4 regions of the Rhizobium sp. 10PS4 genome follow, and region 2 is predicted to be linked to each of the others. Evidence: predicted binding sites of a transcription regulator. Region 2 holds the regulator's gene; each other region holds the start of a gene.
The links. Region 2 encodes LexA, which represses DNA repair genes until DNA is damaged. Its sites were predicted from a motif close to TGTTCNNNNTGTGTTCNG; they were not measured.

Region 1 (5,600 bases), on a different contig from region 2:
GCGGCGGTTCGCGGTCGCGTTCGTGCCGAGATGCGGCTATGGCCTCCACTTCATCTTCGCTCAATCTTTCGTCACCCATCAGCGAGCGCAGGCGCTGGCCGGCGGAAGCTCCTGAGCGCTGCGCCGCAATCTGTCGGCGCATGATTTCGATCGCCTCTTCCGAAAGGCTGCGGCCATTGCGCTGCGCGCTTTCCTGAAGTTGCCGCTTCATCGCATCCGGAACGTCTCGAATAAGCAGGTCGCCCATTTCGGCACCTCCACTATGATATCAGTGATATCATAGTGCCTCGACGGTGAATTTTCAACGCAGCGTCAGAGCGCCTTGGACTTCGCCGCCTTGGTGAATTTCTTGATCACCATCTCCCGCTTCAGCCGCGAGATGTAATCGATGAACAGCACGCCGTTCAGGTGGTCGATCTCGTGCTGCAGGCAGGTGGCGAGCAGGCCGTCGGCTTCCACGGTCTGTTCCTTGCCGTTCCGGTCGAGATACTTGACCGAGACGGTGGCCGGGCGCTCGACCTCGGCATAATAATCCGGAATCGAAAGGCAGCCTTCCTCATAGACGGAGCGCTCGTCGGAGGATGTGAGGATCTCAGGATTGATGAAGACCTGCGGCTGCTTTTCCTCGCCTTCGCGCGAGATGTCGATGACGAGCATGCGGCGCGGCACGCCGACCTGGATGGCGGCAAGGCCGATGCCTGGCGCGTCGTACATGGTTTCCAGCATATCGTCGGCAAGACGCTGCAGGTCGGAATCCACCCGCTCGACCGGCTTGGACAGCTGGCGGAGAACGGGATCGGGAAGAATGATGAGTGGCTTGATGGTCATGGCGTTCCCATAACCCATCTTTTCCGACTATGGAATTATCCGGTAGGCGGGGAATACGCTTTTTTGCGTCCCCGCCTGGAATTTCGCCATATTGGCCTCAGGCAGCCTGTCGAGCGGCACCGGCAGAGCGGCCCTCCGGCCGGGCGCGGAAACGCCGCAGCAGCTCGATCAGGGTCTCCACCTCGTCCTTCAGGCGGCGGGTTTCCGCCGAGGAGTGCTCGACCATGTCCGAATTCTGCTGGGTGATCGCACCCATGTTGCGGACGGCGATACTGACCTCGTTGACGCCTGTCGCCTGATCGCGGGCAGCGGCGGCGATATCGGCGACGAACCGGTTGATGATGTCGATGCGGCTGATCATGTCGTTCAGCGCCTCGCCGGTGCTGGAGACGATGCCGACGCCCTGATTGACCTGGGTCGAGCTCTGCGAGATCAGGTTCTTGATCTCCTTGGCCGCTTCCGCGGTGCGCTGGGCGAGCTGGCGGACTTCCTGGGCGACGACGGCAAAACCCTTGCCGGCATCGCCGGCACGGGCCGCCTCGACGCCGGCGTTCAGCGCCAGCAGATTGGTCTGGAAGGCGATCTCATCGATGACGCCGATGATCTTGGAGATCCCGGTCGAGGATTTCTCGATGCCGGCCATCGCCGAGACGGCGCTGGTGACGAGTTCGCCGGAGTTCTTCGCCTTCTGCTGCGTCTCGCGCACGGCGTCCGACGCCTTTTCTGCATTGGCGGCCGTCTGGCCGACGCTGACGGACAGCTGCTGCAGAGCGGCCGAGCTCTCCTCGACGCCTGCCGCCTGCTGGGCAGTGCGCAGCGCCAGATCGTTGGTCGCATTGGAAATGACGTCGGCACCGCTCATGATATGGCCGGAGGTCTCGCGCACGGAGGCAAAGGACTGGCGAAGGGCGCTGACGGCGCGGTTGTAGTCCTCGGCCATCTGCCGGAAATTGCCAGGCAGGTCGGACGGCAGGGTGGCTTCGAGATCGCCGTTCGACAGCGCTTCGAGACCGCGGCGCAGCTGCTCCAGCGCGATCGCCTGATCGGATTCGGCCTGAGCACGCTCCTCTTCCAAGGCACGGCGCTTGGCTTCGAGCGTCTCGAGATAGACCGAGATGGAATAATCCATGTCGAGCATGCCAGCCTTGATGACGGCCGACAGTTTCTCGGCCAATGCCTTGCCCTCTCGGCGCGCGAAGATCGACGGCCACTGCTTCTCCATGATGCCCTTGACGAGCTCGGACATGACGATGGCGTAACCGCCAATATACCAGCGCGGCTCCAGCCCGATGCGGGCATGGGTGCGGCCGACCGCGGTCACGCCGTCGACATAGCTCTCGTCGAACGCGCCGCCGGCAAGATTGGCCCAATGATCCTGCTGGCGCTTCTTGGCATGGCCGACATGGTTCTTATCGGCGAAGAAGCCTGCGACAGCCGGGGTCTTGGCGATCTTGGCGTAGAATTTATCGAGGGCGCCGCCGATCAGCTCTGATATGACAGGGCGCAGATCCCGCATCGACTTGCGCGCCGCCTCATCCAGTTCGATGAAATCGAGGCGCTGCCTGAGGGCACTGTCGTTCTGCTGGGCGGTCATGGAGATCTCTGTACTTGGCGCGACGCACGCGGGAAGGAATTTCTGCGCCGCAGGTTTTGGCCAATATGGTTGAGCAATCGTTAAATCGGAGGGCGATTTCTTCTCCCCGAGCGAGGAAGAGCGGTCGCTTGCGAGGATATTGAGGGCGGCTCATTCCGTTCACGTTTTGATCTATATATCGCCATTTCTTCTGTTATGCTTGCGACATGACCGTCCATTCCGAATCGCTCGCCCTTGCCCTTGCCTCGATCAACCCGGCCATGCTGGCGCTTGTCGGCGGCGTTCTCGCCGCCCTCGCCCTGCTGGTAATCGTGCTTCTGCTGCGCGGCGCCAGCCTTCGCCGCGAGCAGGCGGAGGAAGCGAGCTTTCGTGCTCAGGAAAACGAAGCGCGCATGGCCGAGCTTTTGAAGATCCAGGCGGAGATGCAGGGCCGCATCGCGGCGATGACCGAGGTCTTCGGCGCGCGGCAGAGCGAACTCAACCAGACGATCAGCCAACGCCTCGACGGCATGTCGCAGCGCGTCAGCTCGACGATCACGGAGCAGACCAAATCGACGCATGAGAACCTCCAGCGGCTGCAGGAGCGGCTGGCGGTCATCGATGCCGCGCAGAACAATATCCAGACGCTTGCCAAGGATGTCGTCGGGCTGCAGGCCATTCTGTCCAACAAGCAGACGCGCGGCGCCTTCGGCCAGTCCAGGATGGAAACGATCGTCGCCGACGGCCTGCCGATGGGCGCCTACGCCTTTCAGCAGACGCTATCCAACGGTTCGCGGCCGGACTGCACGATCCGCATGCCGAACGGCGCGCCGCCGCTGGTGATCGACGCGAAATTTCCGCTCGAAGCCTGGAATGCGATCCGCGACGCCGGCAGCCCCGAGGCCGGCAAGATCGCCGGCCAGCAGTTCCGCCGCGACATGGAGGTTCATATAAGGGACATTTCCGAGAAATATCTGATCCAGGGGGAAACCCAGGATACGGCCTTTCTCTTCGTGCCGTCCGAATCGATCTTCGCCGAGATCCACGAGCATTTCGAGCCGGTGGTGCAGAAGGCGCACCGCGCACGCATCGTCATCGTCTCACCGTCGCTGCTGATGCTGTCGATTCAGGTCATCCAGGCCGTGCTCAAAGACCAGCGCATGCGGGCGCAGGCGCATCTGATCCAGGGCGAGGTGGCGATCCTGATGGACGACCTCAGCCGCCTCGATGAGCGGGTGCGCAAACTGCAAGGCCATTTCGCCATGGCGCAGAAGGATATCGACATGGTGGTCACGTCAGCCGACAAGCTCACCAAACGCGGCGCCAGGATCGAAGCGCTGGAATTCGAGGCCGGCGGCGGCGATGCTAAGCCCGCCCGCGACGGCGAAGCCGCGGCCAAAACGGTGGAAAGCCGCACCGGTCTTCTGAAGCTGCGGGTGGTTGACGAGGAGTGACCGCTTCGGGCAGTGTCTCGCCCGCATGAAACAGTAGGAGCATGATGTCGTCCGAAAACCGCTCACACTTTTCGGCATCATGCTCCAGAAGACGGGACACATTCATGATCACAGTTTTCGGGTCCATCAACATGGATCTTATCGCCACGACCGAGCGCCTGCCGAAGCCCGGCGAGACGGTAGCGGGCAACGGCTTTGCCACGGCCGCCGGCGGCAAGGGCGCCAACCAGGCGCTGGCAGCGCGGCGCGCCGGCCGCTATGTGCATATGGCCGGCGCCGTCGGCAAGGATGCCTTTGCTGCGGATACGCTGGCCCTGCTCGATGATGCAGGCACCGATCTTTCTCTCGTCAACCATGTCGACGGTCCCACCGGCACGGCGCTGATCCTTGTCGGCGGCGACGGCGAAAACATGATTGCCGTCGTTCCCGGCGCCAACGGCCTCGTCACGCCTGCCAATGCCGAGACGGCGATCGGCCGCATGAACGAAGGAGATATCCTGATGCTGCAGCTTGAAGTGCCGGCTGCTGCCGTCGAAGGCGCGCTGTCGGCGGCCCGCGCCAAGGGCGTCACCAGCATCCTCAACCTTGCGCCGCTGATCCCCGATGCGCCGCGTCTCGGCCGGCTTGCCGATATCGTCATTGCCAACGAGACCGAGTTCGAGCGGCTCGCCGGGCAGGAGGGCATGGACGCGCAAGCGCGGGAGGCAGCCCTTGTGCATCTGCATGCGGAGACGGGCCAGACGCTGATCGTGACGCTCGGCGCCGACGGGGTCATCGCCATTCGTGACGGGGCGATTTCAAGGGCGCAGGGTCTCAAGATCGAACCTATCGATACGGTCGGCGCCGGAGACACCTTCTGCGGCTATTTCGCCGCCAGCCTCGACGACGGCCTCGATTTTGTCTCGGCGCTGCGCCGTGCGGCAGTCGCCGGTTCGCTCGCCTGCCTCAAGGCCGGAGCGCAACCTTCGATCCCCTTGTGTGAAGAAGTCGCAGACAGGATATGAAATCTTGAACGGATGGACGGCGACAGGCGCCGATGGGCTGTTTCGTATAGTGATGGGACCCCGGAGACTGTGGCCCGATGGGTCAACGCGGTGCCGGCAGCCCCTCATCCGCCTGCCTGCACCGGGTTAGCTCGACAAGTTCCGCTCAGTCTCTTCAATGCAAAAGGCGCCTGGGAGACCCGGCGCCTTTTGCATTCGAGAATTAATGCGTAATCGCGCGACGCGCGTCAGGCAGCGTTCGACGTCTGCTGTTCGTTAAGGAAGGCATAGATCGCCGAGGCGGAATCGGTGGCGCGCAGCTTGGCCACCAGATCGTGATCGCGCAGCACGCGGGCGATACGCGACAGAGCCTTGAGATGATCAGCGCCCGCGCCCTCCGGCGCAAGCAGCAGGAACACGAGATCGACAGGCTGGTCGTCCAGCGCCTCGAAATCGACCGGCTGCTCCAGCCGGGCGAAGATGCCGACGATCGAATGGATGTTTCCCAGCTTGCCGTGAGGAATGGCGATGCCGTTGCCGACTCCGGTCGAGCCCAGGCGTTCGCGCTGCAGGATGACGTCGAAAATCTCCCGTTCGGAAAGCCCGGTGATCCTGGAGGCTCTTGCAGCCAATTCCTGAAGCAACTGTTTCTTGGAATTTACTCTGAGGGCGGGAATGATCGCATCCTGATGGAGCAAATCTGCCAATGCCATTTCTTTTTCCTTCTGTCGCCGGGATCAAATCCAAGGAGCGGCGGCAATA
Region 2 (5,600 bases):
GCCGTAAAGCAGGAGGTAGCAGACTTCGAGGAAGTCGCCGTGCTCGGCGAGCTGCTCGATCGGATAGCCGCGATGCAGCAGGACACCTTCGTCGCCGTCGATGTAGGTGATTTTCGATTCACAGGATGCGGTCGAGGTAAAACCCGGATCGTAGGTGAAGGAAGCCGTGTTCTTGTAGAGGGCACCGATATCGATGACGCTCGGGCCGATCGTGCCGCTTTTGACAGCAAGGTCGACAGACTTGTCACCGATTTTTATTGTAGCGCTTTGATCCGTCATGCTGATCCTCCGAAATGGCGGTGGCGCCATAAAAGCGCCATAGGGGTTAAGCGTCCTCACCGATAGCTATATGATCGCGAAGCTAATGCCAAGTTACCGTGATGGCATTTTGTGCATTGCGGTATCACCTTTTAGGCACTGCAGCGATGAGCCGCACGCATATCGGAAGCCGATGATTCGACTGGTCTTTTGGCGCTCGCGATTTTCCCTCATATTTCAATCGATTATTCTTGCCGGATTTGATTTGAGGTTGCATTCTGGCCGCCTTCGCAGCCGGGCTTGGGCGGTTCATGCAGGAGTTGACGACAGTCGAATTGCGGCCGGAAGCAGGCGAAGGCCTTGCCGACTCCTCCAGTTTTTCACCACCTGTCGTGGTGACGCGACCGACACGGACGCAGTCGGCGACACCATTGCGCCACCGGCTGCCGGCCGCAACCTCGCAATTGCTGCGTGCCGGCATGCGCATGCTGGGCGAGGAGGCGGACCATGGCCGCCTGCTGCTGTTCTCGCCGGTCTTCCTCGGCGCCGGGTCAGCCGTTTGGTTTCTCGCGGCATCGGATTTTCCTCTCATTGCATCGCTGCTCTGCCTGTTGGCGCTGACCTTGGCGGTTCTCATTGCCAGCCGCAGCCGGGCCGCGGTGCGGGCAACGCTGCTGGCGCTTTCGCTCGTGGCCTGCGGCATGGTCACGGCGCAGTTCGAGAGCCGGCGGGCTTCCACCGTGATCCTCGATTCCGCCGTGACGACGACGGTGACCGGCCGCGTCGAGCGGCGCGAAGGCGACGGTCGCGGGCGGTGGCGCTACATTCTTGCCGTCACCGGCACCGAGGCGCCACAGGTGAAGCGGCCGCCGGAACGTATCACCGCGATCGCCCGCGGCGCGGACGCGGCCTTCGAGATCGGCGATATCATCACCGGCAGGGCGCGGCTGACGCCGCCGGCGGGCCCAGCGCTTCCCGAGCTCAACGACTTCTCCTTCAGTGCCTATTTCGACGGCATCGGCGCCAACGGTTTCTTCTACGGTGCACCGACGAAGGTCGATGCGCAGGCAGGTCCCCAGGCTGCAAGATCGACAGCGGAAGCGCTGCTCGAAGGTCTCTACCGGCTGCGCAGCGGCATCGGCGACCGCATAAGGTCGATCCTGCCCGGCGACACCGGTGCTTTTGCCGCTGCTCTGGTGACGGACGAGCGGCGCGCCATTTCGGATGCGACGACGGAGGCGCTGCGCCAGTCCGGTCTGGCTCATATCATCGCCATCTCCGGTCTCAACATGGCGCTGTCGGCCGGCATCTTCTTCGTCGGCTTCCGGATGCTGCTCAGCCTCTTCCCCGGCATCGCTGAGGCCTACCCGACGAAGAAGATCGCTGCCGCCGGCGCGCTCATCGCCGTCACCGCCTATTTCCTGATCTCCGGCTTTGCGGTCTCTGCCGAACGCGCCTTCATCATGATGGCCATCATGTTGATTGCGGTCTTCTTCGACCGGCCGTCGATCAGCCTGCGCAATGTCGCGCTCTCCGCTCTCGTCATCATTGCCATTTCGCCGTCCGAGGTCTTGGGACCGAGCTTCCAGATGTCCTTTGCCGCGACATTGGCGCTGGTCTCGGGCTATCAGCTGTGGAAGGACCGGCGCGTCCGAGAAAACGCCTTCCTGAAGCTGCCGATCATCAGGCCGTTCGTTACGGTTGCCGGTTTCTTCGGCGGCGTCTTCCTGACCTCGCTGATCGGCGGTTTTTCAACCGCGCTGTTTTCGATCGAGCATTTTCATCGCCTGACCGCCTACGGCCTGCCGGCAAACCTCGCGACAATGCCGATCATCTCCTTCATCATCATGCCGGCAGGTCTGCTGGCGATGCTGCTCATGCCTTTCGGTCTGGATGTTTGGGCTTGGAAGATCGTCGGATTCGGCCTCGATTTGGTGATCGCGGTTGCAAAGACGGTGTCCGGCTGGGGTGGCAATATCGACGTGGGCCGCTTGCCCGCCTGGTATTTCGCCGTCGCCGTGGCAGGCTTTCTGCTGCTGACGCTGCTCCGCACCCGGTTGCGCCATGTCGGCACATCGATTATCGCGGTCGCAACGCTCATCCTGCTGCTTCTGCCGGGTCCCCGTCCGCCGGATCTGGTGATTTCGGAGGATGGCAGTCTCGTCGCGGTCGTCGCGGCGGCGGCAATGGCTTCCAACCGTGAAAGACCGCCGGACTTCATCTTCGACCAGTGGCAGAGAGCGCTGGTCCTGCCGGGGCATAATCCGCCGAAGATGCTGAATGGTCCTGCTATCCCGCCTGAGGGAGAAGACCGCCGCGTCAGGCTTTCCCGCGATCAGCAGAACGAAGCAAGGACCGCGATGCGGACGGCCGCAGCGGCCGGTGACGCAAACCGCTTTTCCTGCGTCAAGAAGGCCTGGTGCACATCAAGGCTTGGCAATGGTCAGGTGGTAACCGTCATCGACAATGCCGCCTATCTCGGCCCGGCATGCGACGCGGCCGATATCGTCGTGACGTCCGTGCGCCTTCGCTTCAACAACTGCCGCTCAGGTGCAACGCTCTTCACCGGCGAGACGCTGCGCAGGACCGGATCCGTCGAGTTGCGCTTCACGGACGCCGGCCCGGAGGTGGCAACCGCCTTCGATTCATTGTCGCGGCCATGGATGCGCCATCGCGCCTATGACTGGCGCAGCAACAGTTTTACCGAATCCGGCCTGGCCAATGTCAGTGATAGCGGCGAATGAGACCGACGAGCTTGCCCTGAACCTTGACGCGGTCCGGCCCGAAAATCCGGGTCTCGTAAGCCGGGTTGGCCGCTTCCAGCGCGATCGAGGCGCCCTTGCGGCGGAAGCGCTTGAGTGTCGCTTCTTCGTCGTCGACCAGAGCAACGACGATGTCGCCGGGACTTGCGGTGCTGCCGTTGCGGATGATCACGGTGTCGCCATCGAAGATGCCGGCGTCGATCATCGAATCGCCCTTGACCTCCAGCGCATAATGTTCACCGGAACCGAGCATGTCGGCCGGAACGACGATGTCATGGGTGTTGTTCTGGATCGCCGAGATCGGCACACCGGCAGCGATTCGGCCCATGACCGGCACCGAGACCGAGTTGCCGTTGTCGGCGACGGGTTTTGCGGGAGCAGGAGTGGCGACCGGCTGCAGTTTGCCAAGGCTACCCTCGATGACGCTCGGCGAAAAGCCGCGCCGGGGCTGAATGCTGGGGCTGTAGGCCTCCGGAAGCTTGATGACCTCGATCGCGCGGGCGCGGTTCGGTAGGCGGCGAATGAAGCCTCGCTCCTCAAGCGCAGTAATCAAGCGATGAATCCCGGACTTGGAGGCGAGGTCCAGGGCATCCTTCATTTCGTCGAAAGATGGCGGAACGCCGGATTCCTTCATGCGCTCATGAATGAAAAGGAGAAGCTCCTGTTGTTTGCGCGTGAGCATCGACGTTGTGACCTCGTGATTGAAACAAATCCAGAACAGACACTATATGTTCCATATGTGTTCCGCAAGTAGCTAAATTTCCGTAAAACTTGGCGCCAACTCGTTGAGATTTTTATTTTCATTCGCCGGATTGGCACAGAAGTCTTGCATTGAGGGACGCGCCATCGCACATCTCTTGCCGTTTCCAGGAGGGATATCATGAACGCGCATTCCGCCAAACCGCACCCGCTGGATCATGTCGTGCTGCCGGTCGTCAACATCGATCTGGCGCGCGAGAGGCTCGGCAAGCTCGGCTTCACCGTTGCCGCCGATGCGTGCCATCCCTTCGGAACGGAGAATGCCTGCGTCTTTTTTGCCGACAAGACCTATCTGGAGCCGCTCGGGATTGCGAACGTCGAGGAGAGCAACGCATCTGCGCGCCAAGGTAATGTCTTCACTGCCCGCAACCAGGCCTTCCGTTTCCGCTGTGGCGAGGAGGGGCTCTCGGGGCTGGCTTTCGGCAGCAAGGATGCCGGCATCGATCATCAGGATTTCGTCGGCAACGGATCGAGCGCTGGCGAGATGCTGCAGTTCACCCGGCCGATGACGATGCCGGACGGTTCCGAGACGATTGCCGGCTTTAAGCTGGCTTTCGCCGGCGACCTGCGCGCGCCTGATCTCCTGTTTTTCACCGTCGAGCGCGTCAATCCGCTACCGGCCGACCGCGCGGCGCTGGAGACGCATGCCAATGGCGTCACCGGCATAGTTGAGATCGCGCTTTGCACGCCAGAGCCGGCCGCCTTCGCTGCCTTCGTCAGCCTTGCCGTGGCGCAATCGGCAGTCGAGAAAACCGGTTTCGGCGTCGATATTGCGGCATCGAATGCGAAAATCAGCCTGATGACGCCGGAAGGGCTGGAGGCATATTTCGACGTCGCCGTCTCATCCGCAGATCGCGGCCTGCGCGGCCGGGCAATCCTCTTTGCTGTCGCCGATCTTGCCGTGACAGAAGCGCATTTGGCTGCTAACGGGGTGACATACACGCGCAAGAACAATCGCATTCTGGTGAAGCCCGCGCCCGGGCAGGGCACGCTCTTCGCCTTCGAGGAAACACGATGAGCACTGATACGAATTCCGAAGTCAGGATCGGCGAAGGCCAAGGCCAGGTCACCTTTTCCAATACCGGCCGTCTATCGCTGATTGCCGGTCCCTGCCAGATGGAGAGCCGCGACCACGCCTTCATGGTTGCCGGCACGCTGAAAGAGCTTTGCGGAAAGCTAGGCATCGGCCTCGTCTACAAGAGCTCCTTCGACAAGGCGAACCGCACCTCGCTCTCGGCCGAACGCGGTATCGGGATCGAAAAGGGCATGGAAGTCTTTGCCGACCTCAAGAAGGAATTCGGCTTTCCCGTCCTGACCGACGTTCATACTGCCGAGCAATGCGCGGAGGTGGCAAGGGTGGTCGATGTCCTTCAGATCCCGGCCTTCCTCTGCCGCCAGACCGACCTTCTCATCGCCGCCGCCAAGACCGGCCGCGTCGTCAATGTCAAGAAAGGCCAGTTCCTCGCCCCCTGGGATATGAAGAACGTTCTGAAGAAGCTCAATGCCAGCGGCAATCCGAACGTGCTGCTGTGCGAGCGCGGCGCCTCATTCGGTTACAATACGCTGGTCTCCGACATGCGTTCGCTACCGATCATGGCGGCGATGGGTGCACCCGTTATCTTCGATGCGACCCATTCCGTGGCGCAGCCGGGCGGGCAGGGCGAATCCTCCGGCGGTCAGCGGGAATTCGTGGAAACGCTGGCGCGCGCCGCAGTGGCTGCCGGTATTGCCGGTGTCTTCGTCGAAACCCATCAGGACCCCGATAACGCACCTTCCGACGGCCCGAACATGGTCTATCTCAAGGACATGCCGCGGCTGCTT
Region 3 (5,600 bases), on a different contig from region 2:
TTATCTGCGCGCCCGCCGCAAGGAAGCCTTCATATCGGTCATCGCCGGCTTCTCCTTCGTCGGCATCATGCTCGGCGTCGCGACGCTGATCATCGTCATGGCGGTGATGAATGGCTTTCGCACCGAGCTCGTCTCGCGCATCCTCGGCATCAACGGCCACATGATCGTCCAGCCGGTCGACGGCCCCTTCACCGATTATCCTGACCTCAGCAGCAAGCTCGCCGCCGTACCCGGCGTCAAGATGGCGCTACCCCTGGTAGAAGGCCAGGTGCTCGCCTCCGCCCAGGCCGGCGGTAGCACCGGCGCTCTGGTGCGCGGCGCCCGCGCCGAGGACCTGACCAAGCTCAAGACGGTCTCCGACAATATCAAATCAGGCGACATGGTGGGTTATGCCTCCGGCGACGGCGTGCTGATCGGCAGCCGCATGGCCGATCAACTTGGTCTGCGCGTTGGCGATCTCATTACGCTGACGTCACCGGATGGCGACATCACGCCGATGGGCGTCAGCCCTCGCATCAAATCCTACAAAATCTCCGGCCTCTTCGAGATCGGCATGTCGGAATATGATTCCTCGATCATCTTCATGCCGCTCGAGGAAGCGCAGCTCTATTTCAATGCCGAGGGACTGGTGCAGTCGATCGAGCTCTTCGTCGACAATCCCGACGATATCGACGATCTGAGGCCCAAGGTGGAGGAAGCGGCCGGTCGCCAGATCGCCATCACCGACTGGCGCCAACGCAATCAGACCTTCTTCTCGGCGCTGCAGGTCGAGCGCAACGTCATGTTCATGATCCTGACCCTGATCGTGCTCGTCGCCGCGCTGAACATCATCTCCGGCCTCATCATGCTGGTGAAGGACAAGGGCAGCGATATCGCCATCCTGCGCACCATGGGCGCCAGCGCCGGCGCGATCATGCGCATCTTCTTCATGACCGGGGCGGCGATCGGCATCGTCGGCACTATTGCCGGTGTGCTGCTCGGCGTTCTCGTCTGCGTCAACATCGAATCCGTCCGCCAGTTCTTCTCCTGGATTTCAGGCACCGTACTCTTCAATCCGCAGGTCTATTTCCTGAGCCAGCTGCCGGCCGAGATGGATCTGAGCGAAACGATCTCGATCGTCGTCATGGCGCTGACGCTCTCCTTCATCGCGACCATCTTCCCGGCCTGGCGTGCCTCCAGGCTCGATCCGGTGCAGGCCCTGCGCTACGAATAAGGAATGCCGCCTTCATGAAACGCAACGTCGTACTCCAGCTTACCGGCGTCGAGCGCCATTACGGGCAGGGCGGTACGCTGCTCTCAATCCTGAAGGGCGTAGATTTTTCGATATCGAAGGGGGAGATTGTCGCTCTCGTCGCCCCTTCCGGCACCGGCAAGTCGACACTGCTGCATGTCGCCGGCCTGCTGGAGCATCCGGACGGTGGTGAGGTCAACATCAACGGCCATGCCTGTGATGGCCTGAGCGACGAGAAACGCACCGCCATCCGCCGCAGCGAAATCGGCTTCGTCTATCAGTTCCACCATCTGCTGCCGGAATTCTCGGCGCTCGAAAATATCATGATGCCGCAACTGATCGCCGGGCTTTCCTGGAAGGAAGCCGGAGAGCGGGCCGGCCAGCTGCTCGATTATATGCGCATCGGCCATCGTGGCTCGCATCGCCCGGGCGAGCTTTCCGGCGGCGAGCAGCAGCGCGTTGCAATTGCCCGCGCCGTCGCCAATGCGCCGACCCTGCTTCTTGCCGACGAGCCGACCGGCAATCTCGACCCCGAAACGGCAAGCTACGTCTTCGACGCGCTGGAAGCGCTGGTGCGCCAGTCCGGCCTTGCTGCCCTCATTGCCACCCACAATCACGAACTCGCCCGCCGCATGGATCGGCGCGTAACGATTTCGGACGGCAAGATCGTCGATTTCTGAGGCCCAGATCAGATCAAGGGATGATCAATCCGCCGCGATAGTCGAGCATATAGGCCTTCTGGCCATCGACCATGATGCATTCGTGGCCGATGAACCGCTCGCAGCCGCCTTCGCTGCTGTCGATATAGCGGCCGAACGGATGGTCGAATTCCATCCCGTCAAGAAACCGGCCCTCGTGATACATCGCCGAAAGTGCAGCCTTGATCACTGCTCCGGCTGCTGTGCCGTCGATGAGTTCAGGCGCAATGACGCAGCCGAAATAATTCATCGCCCAGACCGGCTCGTCGGCAAGCCACACCACTTCCTGTCCGGCGAAATCGGTCCCGCCGAAATAGCTGTCGAGATAGCGCCAGTCGCCGCGTTCGTAACCGATATCGTGGGCACCCGGCCGGCAGGGCAAGCGCGCTACGCCGCCGCCGACATAGGTCGCAGCCTTCGCCTCCACGACGAATTCGTTCAATATCGCAATATCCAACATGCCATTCTCCTCTCAGCTAGATGCTGGCAAATGTGCCGCGGCATGTAAAGAACAAAAAGGGAACATATGCCAGAAATAAAGAGTCGCCCTGAAGAGGTCTGCCGCCTGAGCACCATGCCCGATCTGCGGCGGATCGGGAAAGGGCAAGGCTGCTGCCGATCACATCGAGCGCCGGCCCCTAGCCAATTCGTCACCTATTTCCTGGGATTTTCAAACACAAGAAAGAAGGAAAAGATTCCTGTTGACAACAGAACATACATGGAACAAATTGAAAACATAACGAGTAAAGGAGAGCCCGATGACTGACATGATCCGTGATATCGCAGCATTCACCTCCATCGCAATGTTCGTTGCCAGCTTCTCGCTCATCGTCATGGCGCTCTAAAGTTTTCAGGGGACCGTATGGCAATCATGCGGTCCGGACGCGGGACTTCTTCTGGACATCATCGCCCTCTATGCCGACAATGCGTCCGATTCATTCGGGTGATTGGGAAGGCATGTCATGGCGGATACGGCAAAGGGTTCAACGGGCGAGGCGACCGGCGGCACGCCGAGTTTCATCCACCTGAGGGTCCATTCCGCCTATTCGCTTCTCGAGGGCGCACTGCCGCTGAAGAAGATCCTCTACAAGGCGACCGGCGACAGCCAGCCGGCGATTGCGATTACCGACACCAACAATCTGTTCGTCGCCCTCGAATTCTCCCAGAAGGCGATGGAAGACGGCCTGCAGCCGATCATCGGCTGCCAGGTCTCGATCGATATGGGAGACGGGTTGGAAACGGAAAAGCGCGGCGGTCAGCAGGCTCTGGTCAAGCTGCCGTCGATTGTTCTTCTTGCCGCGACGGATGCCGGTTACGAACGGCTGGTCGATCTCGTCAGCCGGGCCTATCTCGGCGGCGAGAGCAACCAGGCTGTTCATATCAGCGCCTCCTGGCTGGAGGAGGCAGGCACGGAAGGACTGATCGCATTGAGCGGCGCCTTGACCGGGCCGGTTGACGTGGCGATCAAGGAAGGCCATCCCGCTCAGGCGGAAGCCCGGCTGCTCACGCTGAAGCGCCTCTTCGGCGACAGGCTCTATGTCGAACTGCAGCGGCACGGCACCTACGACAAGCGGCACGAGCAGAAGATCATCGGGCTCGCCTATGCCCACGACCTGCCGCTGGTTGCGACCAACGAGGCTTTCTTTCCGACTCGCGACGATTACGACGCTCATGATGCGCTGATGGCGGTCGCGCACAACGCCATCGTCTCCGATGACAGCCGCTTTCGCCTGACGCCGGATCACTATCTGAAGAGCCGGGCCGAGATGGTCAAGCTCTTCGCCGACCTGCCGGAAGCGCTGGAAAATACGATCGAGATCGCCAGGCGCTGCTCCTTCGTGCTGAAGACGCGAAAACCGATCCTGCCGCGCTTCACGGGTGCGACCGACGATGCCGAGGAGGCCGAACGCGCCGAGGCGGGCGAGCTGCGCCGCCAGGCGGTCGAAGGGCTGGATATGCGGCTTTCGACGCTCGGCATGTCGCCGGGCTATGAGGAAAAGGATTATCGCGAGCGACTGGATTTCGAGCTCAGCGTCATCGAGCGCATGCGTTTCCCCGGCTACTTCCTGATCGTTGCCGACTTCATCAAATGGGCCAAGCAGCATGACATTCCGGTCGGTCCCGGCCGTGGTTCGGGTGCCGGTTCGCTGGTCGCCTATGCCTTGACGATCACCGACGTCGATCCCTTGCGTTTTTCGCTGCTCTTCGAGCGCTTCCTCAATCCGGAACGCGTCTCGATGCCGGACTTCGACATCGACTTCTGCCAGGATCGCCGCGAAGAGGTAATCCGTTACGTCCAGGCCAAATATGGCCGCGAGCAGGTGGCGCAGATCATCACCTTCGGTTCGCTGCAGGCGCGCGCCGCCCTTCGCGACGTCGGCCGCGTGCTTGAGATGCCCTACGGCCAGGTCGACAAGATCTGCAAACTCGTGCCGAACAACCCGGCCAACCCGACGCCGCTGTCCAAAGCGATCGAGGAGGAGCCGAAGCTGCAGGAAGAGGCGGCGAAAGAACCCGTTGTCGCGCGGCTGCTCGACATCGCCCAGAAGATCGAGGGGCTTTACCGCCATGCCTCGACCCATGCCGCCGGCATCGTCATCGGCGACCGGCCGCTTTCCAAACTGGTGCCGATGTATCGCGATCCGCGCTCGGATATGCCGGTTACCCAGTTCAACATGAAATGGGTGGAGCAGGCGGGCCTCGTCAAGTTCGACTTCCTCGGCCTGAAGACGCTGACCGTGCTGAAGGTCGCGGTCGATTTCGTCGCCAAGCTCGGTATCAAGGTCGATCTCGCGGCCATTCCTCTCGACGATAAGAAGACCTACGAGATGCTGTCGCGCGGCGAGACGGTCGGCGTGTTCCAGGTGGAAAGTGCCGGCATGCGCAAGGCGCTGATCGGCATGAAGCCGGACTGCATCGAGGACATCATCGCGCTGGTGGCACTCTATCGTCCGGGTCCGATGGAGAATATCCCGACCTACAATGCCCGCAAGCACGGCGACGAAGAGCTGGAATCGATCCATCCGATGATCGACCACCTGCTCAAGGAAACGCAAGGGGTCATCGTCTACCAGGAACAGGTGATGCAGATCGCCCAGGTACTATCAGGCTATTCGCTGGGCGAAGCCGACCTTCTGCGCCGCGCCATGGGCAAGAAGATCAAGGCCGAGATGGACCAGCAGCGCGAACGCTTCGTCGTCGGCGCGGTCAAGAATGGCGTATCGAAGCCGCAGGCCGACAATATCTTCGAACTGCTGGCGAAGTTCGCCAATTACGGCTTCAACAAGTCGCACGCCGCCGCCTATGCCATCGTCTCTTACCAGACGGCCTACATGAAGGCGCATTATCCGGTCGAATTCCTCGCGGCTTCGATGACGCTCGACATGTCCAACACGGAAAAGGTCAATGATTTCCGTCAGGATGCCAAACGCCTCGGCATCGAGGTGATCGCGCCTTCGGTGCAGACCTCCTTCCGCCATTTCGAGACCGGCGACAACCGCATCTATTACGCGCTCGCCGCCCTCAAGGGCGTTGGCGAATCCGCCGTCGACCATATCGTCGAGGTGCGTGGCGACAAGCCCTTTGCCAGCATCGAGGATTTCTGCCTGCGCATCGATCCGCGCCAGGTCAATCGTCGCGTGCTCGAAAGCCTGATCTATGCCGGCGCCTTC
Region 4 (5,600 bases), on a different contig from region 2:
CGCCGTCGCCCCCATGGCAACGACCAGCTTCGGCTTGACCAGCGCCATCTCCAGATCGAGCCACCAGCGGCAATGCTTCACCTCTCCCATATTGGGCTTCTGATGGATGCGACGCTTGCCGCGCGGCTCATATTTGAAATGCTTGACGGCATTGGTGACGTAAAGCGTCGAGCGGTCGATGCCCGCTTCAGTGATCACCTGGTCCAGCAGCCTGCCGGCGGGACCGACGAAGGGGCGCCCTGATATATCCTCTTGGTCGCCCGGCTGCTCGCCGACGAACATCACCTCTGCATCGCCCGGTCCCTCACCGAAAACGGTTTGCGTGGCCTTTGCATGAAGCGGGCAGCGGGTGCAGGCGGCAGCTTCCGCTCGCAGTGCTTCCAGCGTGCCCGCCGGCGCTTCGGGTTCAGCTGGAATGCTGCGAGCGGCTTCCTGCAGGCGATCGTGAAAGGGCAATGACTGGGTTGCCTCCCGTGCGGCCATGGCCCGCACCTTGCTCTCCGCCGATGCGATCAGCCCAGGGATGAGATCGGCTTCCGGCAGATTCTTCCAGTATTTTTTCGGCATCTCCGCCTGCATCGCCTTCAGCTTCAACCGCGCCGGATTGAAAATGCTGGCATAGTAGGTGCGCCAGAGGTCATCGGTAGCATCGGTGAGATTGGGTTTTTCACACGGTTCGTCGCTCATCGTCAGCCGCTCACCGTCCCAGGCGGCTGACCCCTTGGGCGTCGCGATCAGCCAGTCCATGTCGGTGAAGCGCCGTTGGAAGAAAGGCGCGGTGCGCCTGACGATATGGTGATCTGGCTCGAACCAGGCGAGGAATTTTCGACGGTCCGCCGATACCGCACCAACCTCCTTGAAGCGGACGAAAGCCGTCATCTTGTGCGCGTCGCGCCGAACGTTTTTCGCCATCAGCCTGGCACGGGCGACGTCCTCGTCGGAGGTCACTTCAAGCAATTGCCGGTCGAGTTGCAGCCGCCAGAGCAGACGGTAAAGCAGGGAAAAGCGCGCCGGGTCGGAATGGCAGAGAACTGTCTCTGCCAGCTCGATGAAGGTGGGCGGCACTGTCATCGGCTTGCGTGCTGCGGCAGACGCAGGCGGCATGGCGTCGTGTTGAAACGCAAAACCCGGCTCAGCGCGTTTTTCGCGCCACTCGATCTCCTCCGGCAGGATGCCGGCGACCGCGAAGGCGCGCGCGGCGTCACGCCATTCGGCAAGCTCCCCGTGTCCTGCCAGCACGACCCGGCGCATCACAGCAACGACAATTGTTCGGGTTGCGGTTCGAACATAGCGCGAAGGTCGGGGCGGTCGATCAATCGGCGCGGCGACCAGCCTTCCGCCGAGATGAAGGACTGAACCTTCTTGATCGAAACGCCGAGCCGCTGGAGATCGTCGAGCCGCAACCGGCGAAAACGCCGCGCCGAAACGATCGATTTGACTGTCTTGGTGCCGAGACCGGGCACACGCAGCAACCGCTCGCGCTCGGCCTTGTTGATATCGACGGGAAATTCGGCCCGGTTGGCGAGCGCCCAGGCAAGTTTGGGATCGAGGCTGAGATCGAGCATGCCTCCCGCCTGGTTCGCGGTGATCTCGTCGATGCCGAAACCGTAGAATCGATAGAGCCAGTCGGCCTGATAGAGCCGGTGCTCGCGCATCAACGGCGGCTTGATTAGCGGCAGATTTTTCGACGAGTCCGGGATCGGGCTGAAGGCGGAATAATAGACGCGCTTCAGGCCGTAGCTGCTGTAAAGCCGGCCGCTGGTCGCAAGGATCGTTGCGTCGTTCGCGCCATCGGCGCCGACGATCATTTGCGTGCTCTGACCGGCCGGCACAAAACGCTGACGCTTCTTCGTCCTGAGCGTCGGTTCGCCCGCGGCCTCGATCTTCAGCCTCAGATCCCCCATCGATCGCCTGATATTGGCAGGCTGCTTTTCCGGTGCAAAGCGTGTGATGCCGTTATCCGTCGGCAATTCGATATTCAGCGACAGCCTGTCTGCATGAAGCCCCGCTTCCTCGATCAGACGCGGTGAGGCCTCAGGGATAGACTTCAGATGGATATAGCCGCGGAAATTGTGGCTCACACGCAGTTCGCGAACGATGCGGACCATCTCTTCCATCGTGTAATCGGACGACCGAATGATGCCAGAGGAAAGGAACAGCCCTTCGATATAGTTGCGGCGGTAGAATTCCAGCGTCAGCCAGATGACCTCCTCCGGTGTGAAGCGCGCCCGTTCGACATTGCTCGACGAGCGATTGACGCAATAGGCACAGTCGTAGACGCAGAAATTGGTCAGCAGTATTTTCAGAAGCGAAATGCACCGCCCGTCCGGGGCATAGGCATGACAGATGCCGGATCCCTCGGTCGAACCGAGCCCGCCGCTTCCCCGGAAATCACGTTTCACCGTGCCGCTGGAAGCGCAGGAAGCGTCATATTTCGCGGCATCGGAAAGGATGGCCAAGCGTTCTGTGAGCGACTTCTTCATTAGTATGTTCACTATATGTTCTTATAGGTAGAGTCAATCAAGGCGATGTGATTTCTGCCCATTTTCAAGCCGCACCTCCCGATATCGGGGCGGGCCGCGTTTCTTTTATGCGAATTTTCTGGAAATCGGCCTTGGCGATCTGCTATAAGCGTCCGACTAAGATTGTGGCACGGTTCCGAAGCTCCCCTTCGGGACCTGTTTTCTTTTGTGTTCGCCGCTGATTGTGCGGATACGAGGATTGAAGGACAGAAAAATGGTTGAAAAGGTACCGATGACACCGGGCGGTTTCGTCAAGCTGCAGGAAGAGCTGCGCTGGCGTCAGCAGGAGGAGCGCCCTCGAATCATCGAGGCGATCGCCGAAGCCCGTGCCCATGGCGACCTTTCCGAAAACGCCGAATACCACGCCGCCAAGGAAGCTCAGAGCCATAATGAAGGCCGCATCAGCGAGCTGGAAGACCTGACGGCGCGCGCCGAGGTCATCGACCTCACCAAGATGTCGGGCGACAAGATCAAGTTCGGCGCCAAGGTGAAGCTCATCGACGAGGACACCGACGAAGAAAAGACCTACCAGATCGTCGGCGACCAGGAAGCCGACGTCAAGGCCGGCCGCATCTCCATCTCTTCGCCGATCGCCCGTGCTCTGATCGGCAAGGAAGTCGGCGATTCCATCGAGGTCAATGCGCCCGGCGGCTCCAAGGCCTACGAAATCCTTCAGGTTTCCTGGGGCTGATCGCCCGCCAGCCGCGAGCCCCCTCCCTTGCCGGATATTCGTGACGTCGAGATTATCGCGCCCAATTTCAAGCGCCGGCTCTCCGGCGTCACGTCGACCATCGTCCAGCTCATCCCGTGCCAGATCCGGCTCGGCATCAAGATCGCGACACTCGGCCCCGGCCTGCCGGAGGACCTGCCGAAACTTAAGGGACGGCAGCTCCTCGGCCTCTGGCGCCCGCCGGCGCGCCGGCGCCAGCGTGTCTGGCACGCCCGCCGCAACAACGAGATGGCCGTCGGCATCCTGCTGCGCCATCTGTTGCGTATGCCGCTGAAGCTTCTCTTCACCTCGGCCGCGCAACGCCGCCACACCGCCTATACGAAATGGCTGATCCGTCGCATGGACGCCGTCATCGCGACCAGCGATCGATCCGGCTCGTTCCTCGACGTGCCGCACGCGGTGATCCAGCACGGCGTCGATCTTGCCTTGTTCCATCCGCCGGAAACTGCGGAGGACGGCATCGCCGCCACCGGCCTGCCGGGCCGCCATCTCATCGGCTGCTTCGGCCGCGTGCGCCATCAGAAGGGCACCGATCTTTTCGTCCAGGCGATGATCGAACTGCTGCCGCAGCACCCCGAGTGGACGGCGGTCGTCTCCGGCCGGGTGACGGCCGAGCACACGACATTTGGCGACAAACTTAAAACGGATGTCGCGGCCGCCGGGCTCAGCGACCGTATCCTCTTCCTCGGCGAAGTGCCTGACATCAAAGTCTGGTATCGCCGCCTGACGCTTTACGTCGCCCCTTCCCGCAACGAGGGTTTCGGCCTGACGCCGCTCGAAGCCATGGCTTCGCGCACAGCGGTGGTGGCATCGGACGCTGGCGCCTATGCCGAGCTCATCGTCACGGGCGAGACGGGGTGCGTTGTCGCCGCCGGCGATGGCGAGGCGCTGACGCGGGCAATCGAGCCCTATATCGCAGATCCCGCTCTGGCGATCGCGCATGGCGAGAATGCCCTACGGCACGTCAGGACGAATTTTGCACTGGAGAAGGAAGTAAGTGCGATCGGCGCCGTTTACAACAGCCTTCTCGGCGGCAACCGCGGCTAAATCGGAAAAGAAAAACGGCCCGCCGGATAACGGGCCGTTTCAGGATTTTAGGACTGCGGACAGTCCGGTCAGTTATTCAGCCGGCTGAAGCCCGGCGGCGGGAGCACTCTCGCCGGTCTGGCCGCCCAGTGCGGCGGCGAGCTGCACCGTATCCAGCTCGTTTTCCCAACGTGCCACGACGATCGTCGCAACCGCATTGCCGACGAGGTTGGTCAGTGCCCGGCATTCCGACATGAAGCGGTCGATGCCGAGGATGAGCGCCATGCCGGCGACAGGCACGGATGGCACGACGGAGAGCGTCGCGGCAAGCGTGATGAAACCGGCGCCGGTGATGCCTGCGGCACCCTTGGAGCTCAGCATCGCCACCAGCAGCAGCAGGATCTGGTCACCCCACGAAAGCTGAATGCCGGTTGCCTGGGCAATGAACAGCGCTGCCAGCGTCATGTAGATATTGGTGCCGTCAAGATTGAAGGAATAACCTGTGGGGATGACGAGGCCGACGACCGAGCGCTTGCAGCCGGCCTTTTCCATCTTGTTCATCAGTCCCGGAAGTGCTGCCTCCGAAGACGAGGTACCGAGGACCAGCAGCAGCTCTTCCTTGATGTAGCGCAGCAGCGCCACGATCGAGAAGCCGTTGTAGCGGGCGACTGCGCCGAGAACGATGAAGACGAAGAGCAGAGACGTGACGTAGAAGGTGCCGATCAGCATGGCGAGGTTGGCGATCGACCCGACGCCGTACTTGCCGATGGTGAATGCCATGGCGCCGAAGGCGCCGATCGGGGCAGCCTTCATGAGGATGGCGACGAGCTTGAACACGGGCGCCGTCAGGGCATTGAGGAAGTTGACGACCGGTTCGCTCTTTTCGCCGACCATGGCGAGTGCGATGCCGAAGAGCACCGAGAAGAACAACACCTGCAGAATGTCGCCATCGGCAAAAGCGCCGACAATCGTCGTCGGGATGATGTTGGTCAGGAAGCCAACGATGCTCTGCTCATGCGCTTTCGCGGCAAAAGTGGCAACGGCGGCCGGATCCAGCGAGGCCGGATCGATGTTCATGCCGGCGCCGGGCTGAACGACATTGGCGACGATCAGGCCAATGATGAGCGCCAATGTCGAGAATGTCAGGAAATAGAGCATTGCCTTGCCAGCGACGCGGCCGACCTTCTGCAGATCGCTCATGCCGGCAATGCCGGTCGCAACCGTGAGAAAGATGACCGGCGCGATGATCATCTTGACGAGCTTGATGAAGGCATCGCCGAGCGGCTTCAGCTGGATGCCGAATTCGGGATAGAAATGCCCGA

Region 1: the regulator LexA is predicted to act here: its motif matches at 2,579-2,596, upstream of RWJ89_RS31090 (DNA recombination protein RmuC).
Region 3: the regulator LexA is predicted to act here: its motif matches at 2,437-2,454, upstream of RWJ89_RS16400 (DUF5680 domain-containing protein).
Region 4: the regulator LexA is predicted to act here: its motif matches at 2,489-2,506, upstream of RWJ89_RS03350 (putative DNA modification/repair radical SAM protein).

Annotation. Positions count from the first base shown of each region.
Region 1 is NZ_JAWDIW010000021.1:13,928-19,527, forward strand. It holds gene RWJ89_RS31075 (FitA-like ribbon-helix-helix domain-containing protein) at 1-247, opposite strand, end outside; gene def (peptide deformylase) at 313-828, opposite strand; gene RWJ89_RS31085 (globin-coupled sensor protein) at 926-2,422, opposite strand; gene RWJ89_RS31090 (DNA recombination protein RmuC) at 2,629-3,855, shown strand; gene RWJ89_RS31095 (ribokinase) at 3,960-4,859, shown strand; gene ptsN (PTS IIA-like nitrogen regulatory protein PtsN) at 5,087-5,551, opposite strand.
Region 2 is NZ_JAWDIW010000004.1:201,931-207,530, reverse strand. It holds gene gltA (citrate synthase) at 1-279, opposite strand, end outside; gene RWJ89_RS09060 (ComEC/Rec2 family competence protein) at 570-3,002, shown strand; gene lexA (transcriptional repressor LexA) at 2,983-3,702, opposite strand; gene RWJ89_RS09050 (VOC family protein) at 3,901-4,797, shown strand; gene kdsA (3-deoxy-8-phosphooctulonate synthase) at 4,794-5,600, shown strand, end outside.
Region 3 is NZ_JAWDIW010000008.1:36,707-42,306, reverse strand. It holds gene RWJ89_RS16410 (lipoprotein-releasing ABC transporter permease subunit) at 1-1,213, shown strand, start outside; gene RWJ89_RS16405 (ABC transporter ATP-binding protein) at 1,228-1,911, shown strand; gene RWJ89_RS16400 (DUF5680 domain-containing protein) at 1,925-2,389, opposite strand; gene dnaE (DNA polymerase III subunit alpha) at 2,892-5,600, shown strand, end outside.
Region 4 is NZ_JAWDIW010000002.1:84,424-90,023, reverse strand. It holds gene RWJ89_RS03355 (UdgX family uracil-DNA binding protein) at 1-1,251, opposite strand, end outside; gene RWJ89_RS03350 (putative DNA modification/repair radical SAM protein) at 1,251-2,483, opposite strand; gene greA (transcription elongation factor GreA) at 2,737-3,213, shown strand; gene RWJ89_RS03340 (glycosyltransferase family 4 protein) at 3,241-4,299, shown strand; gene RWJ89_RS03335 (dicarboxylate/amino acid:cation symporter) at 4,372-5,600, opposite strand, start outside.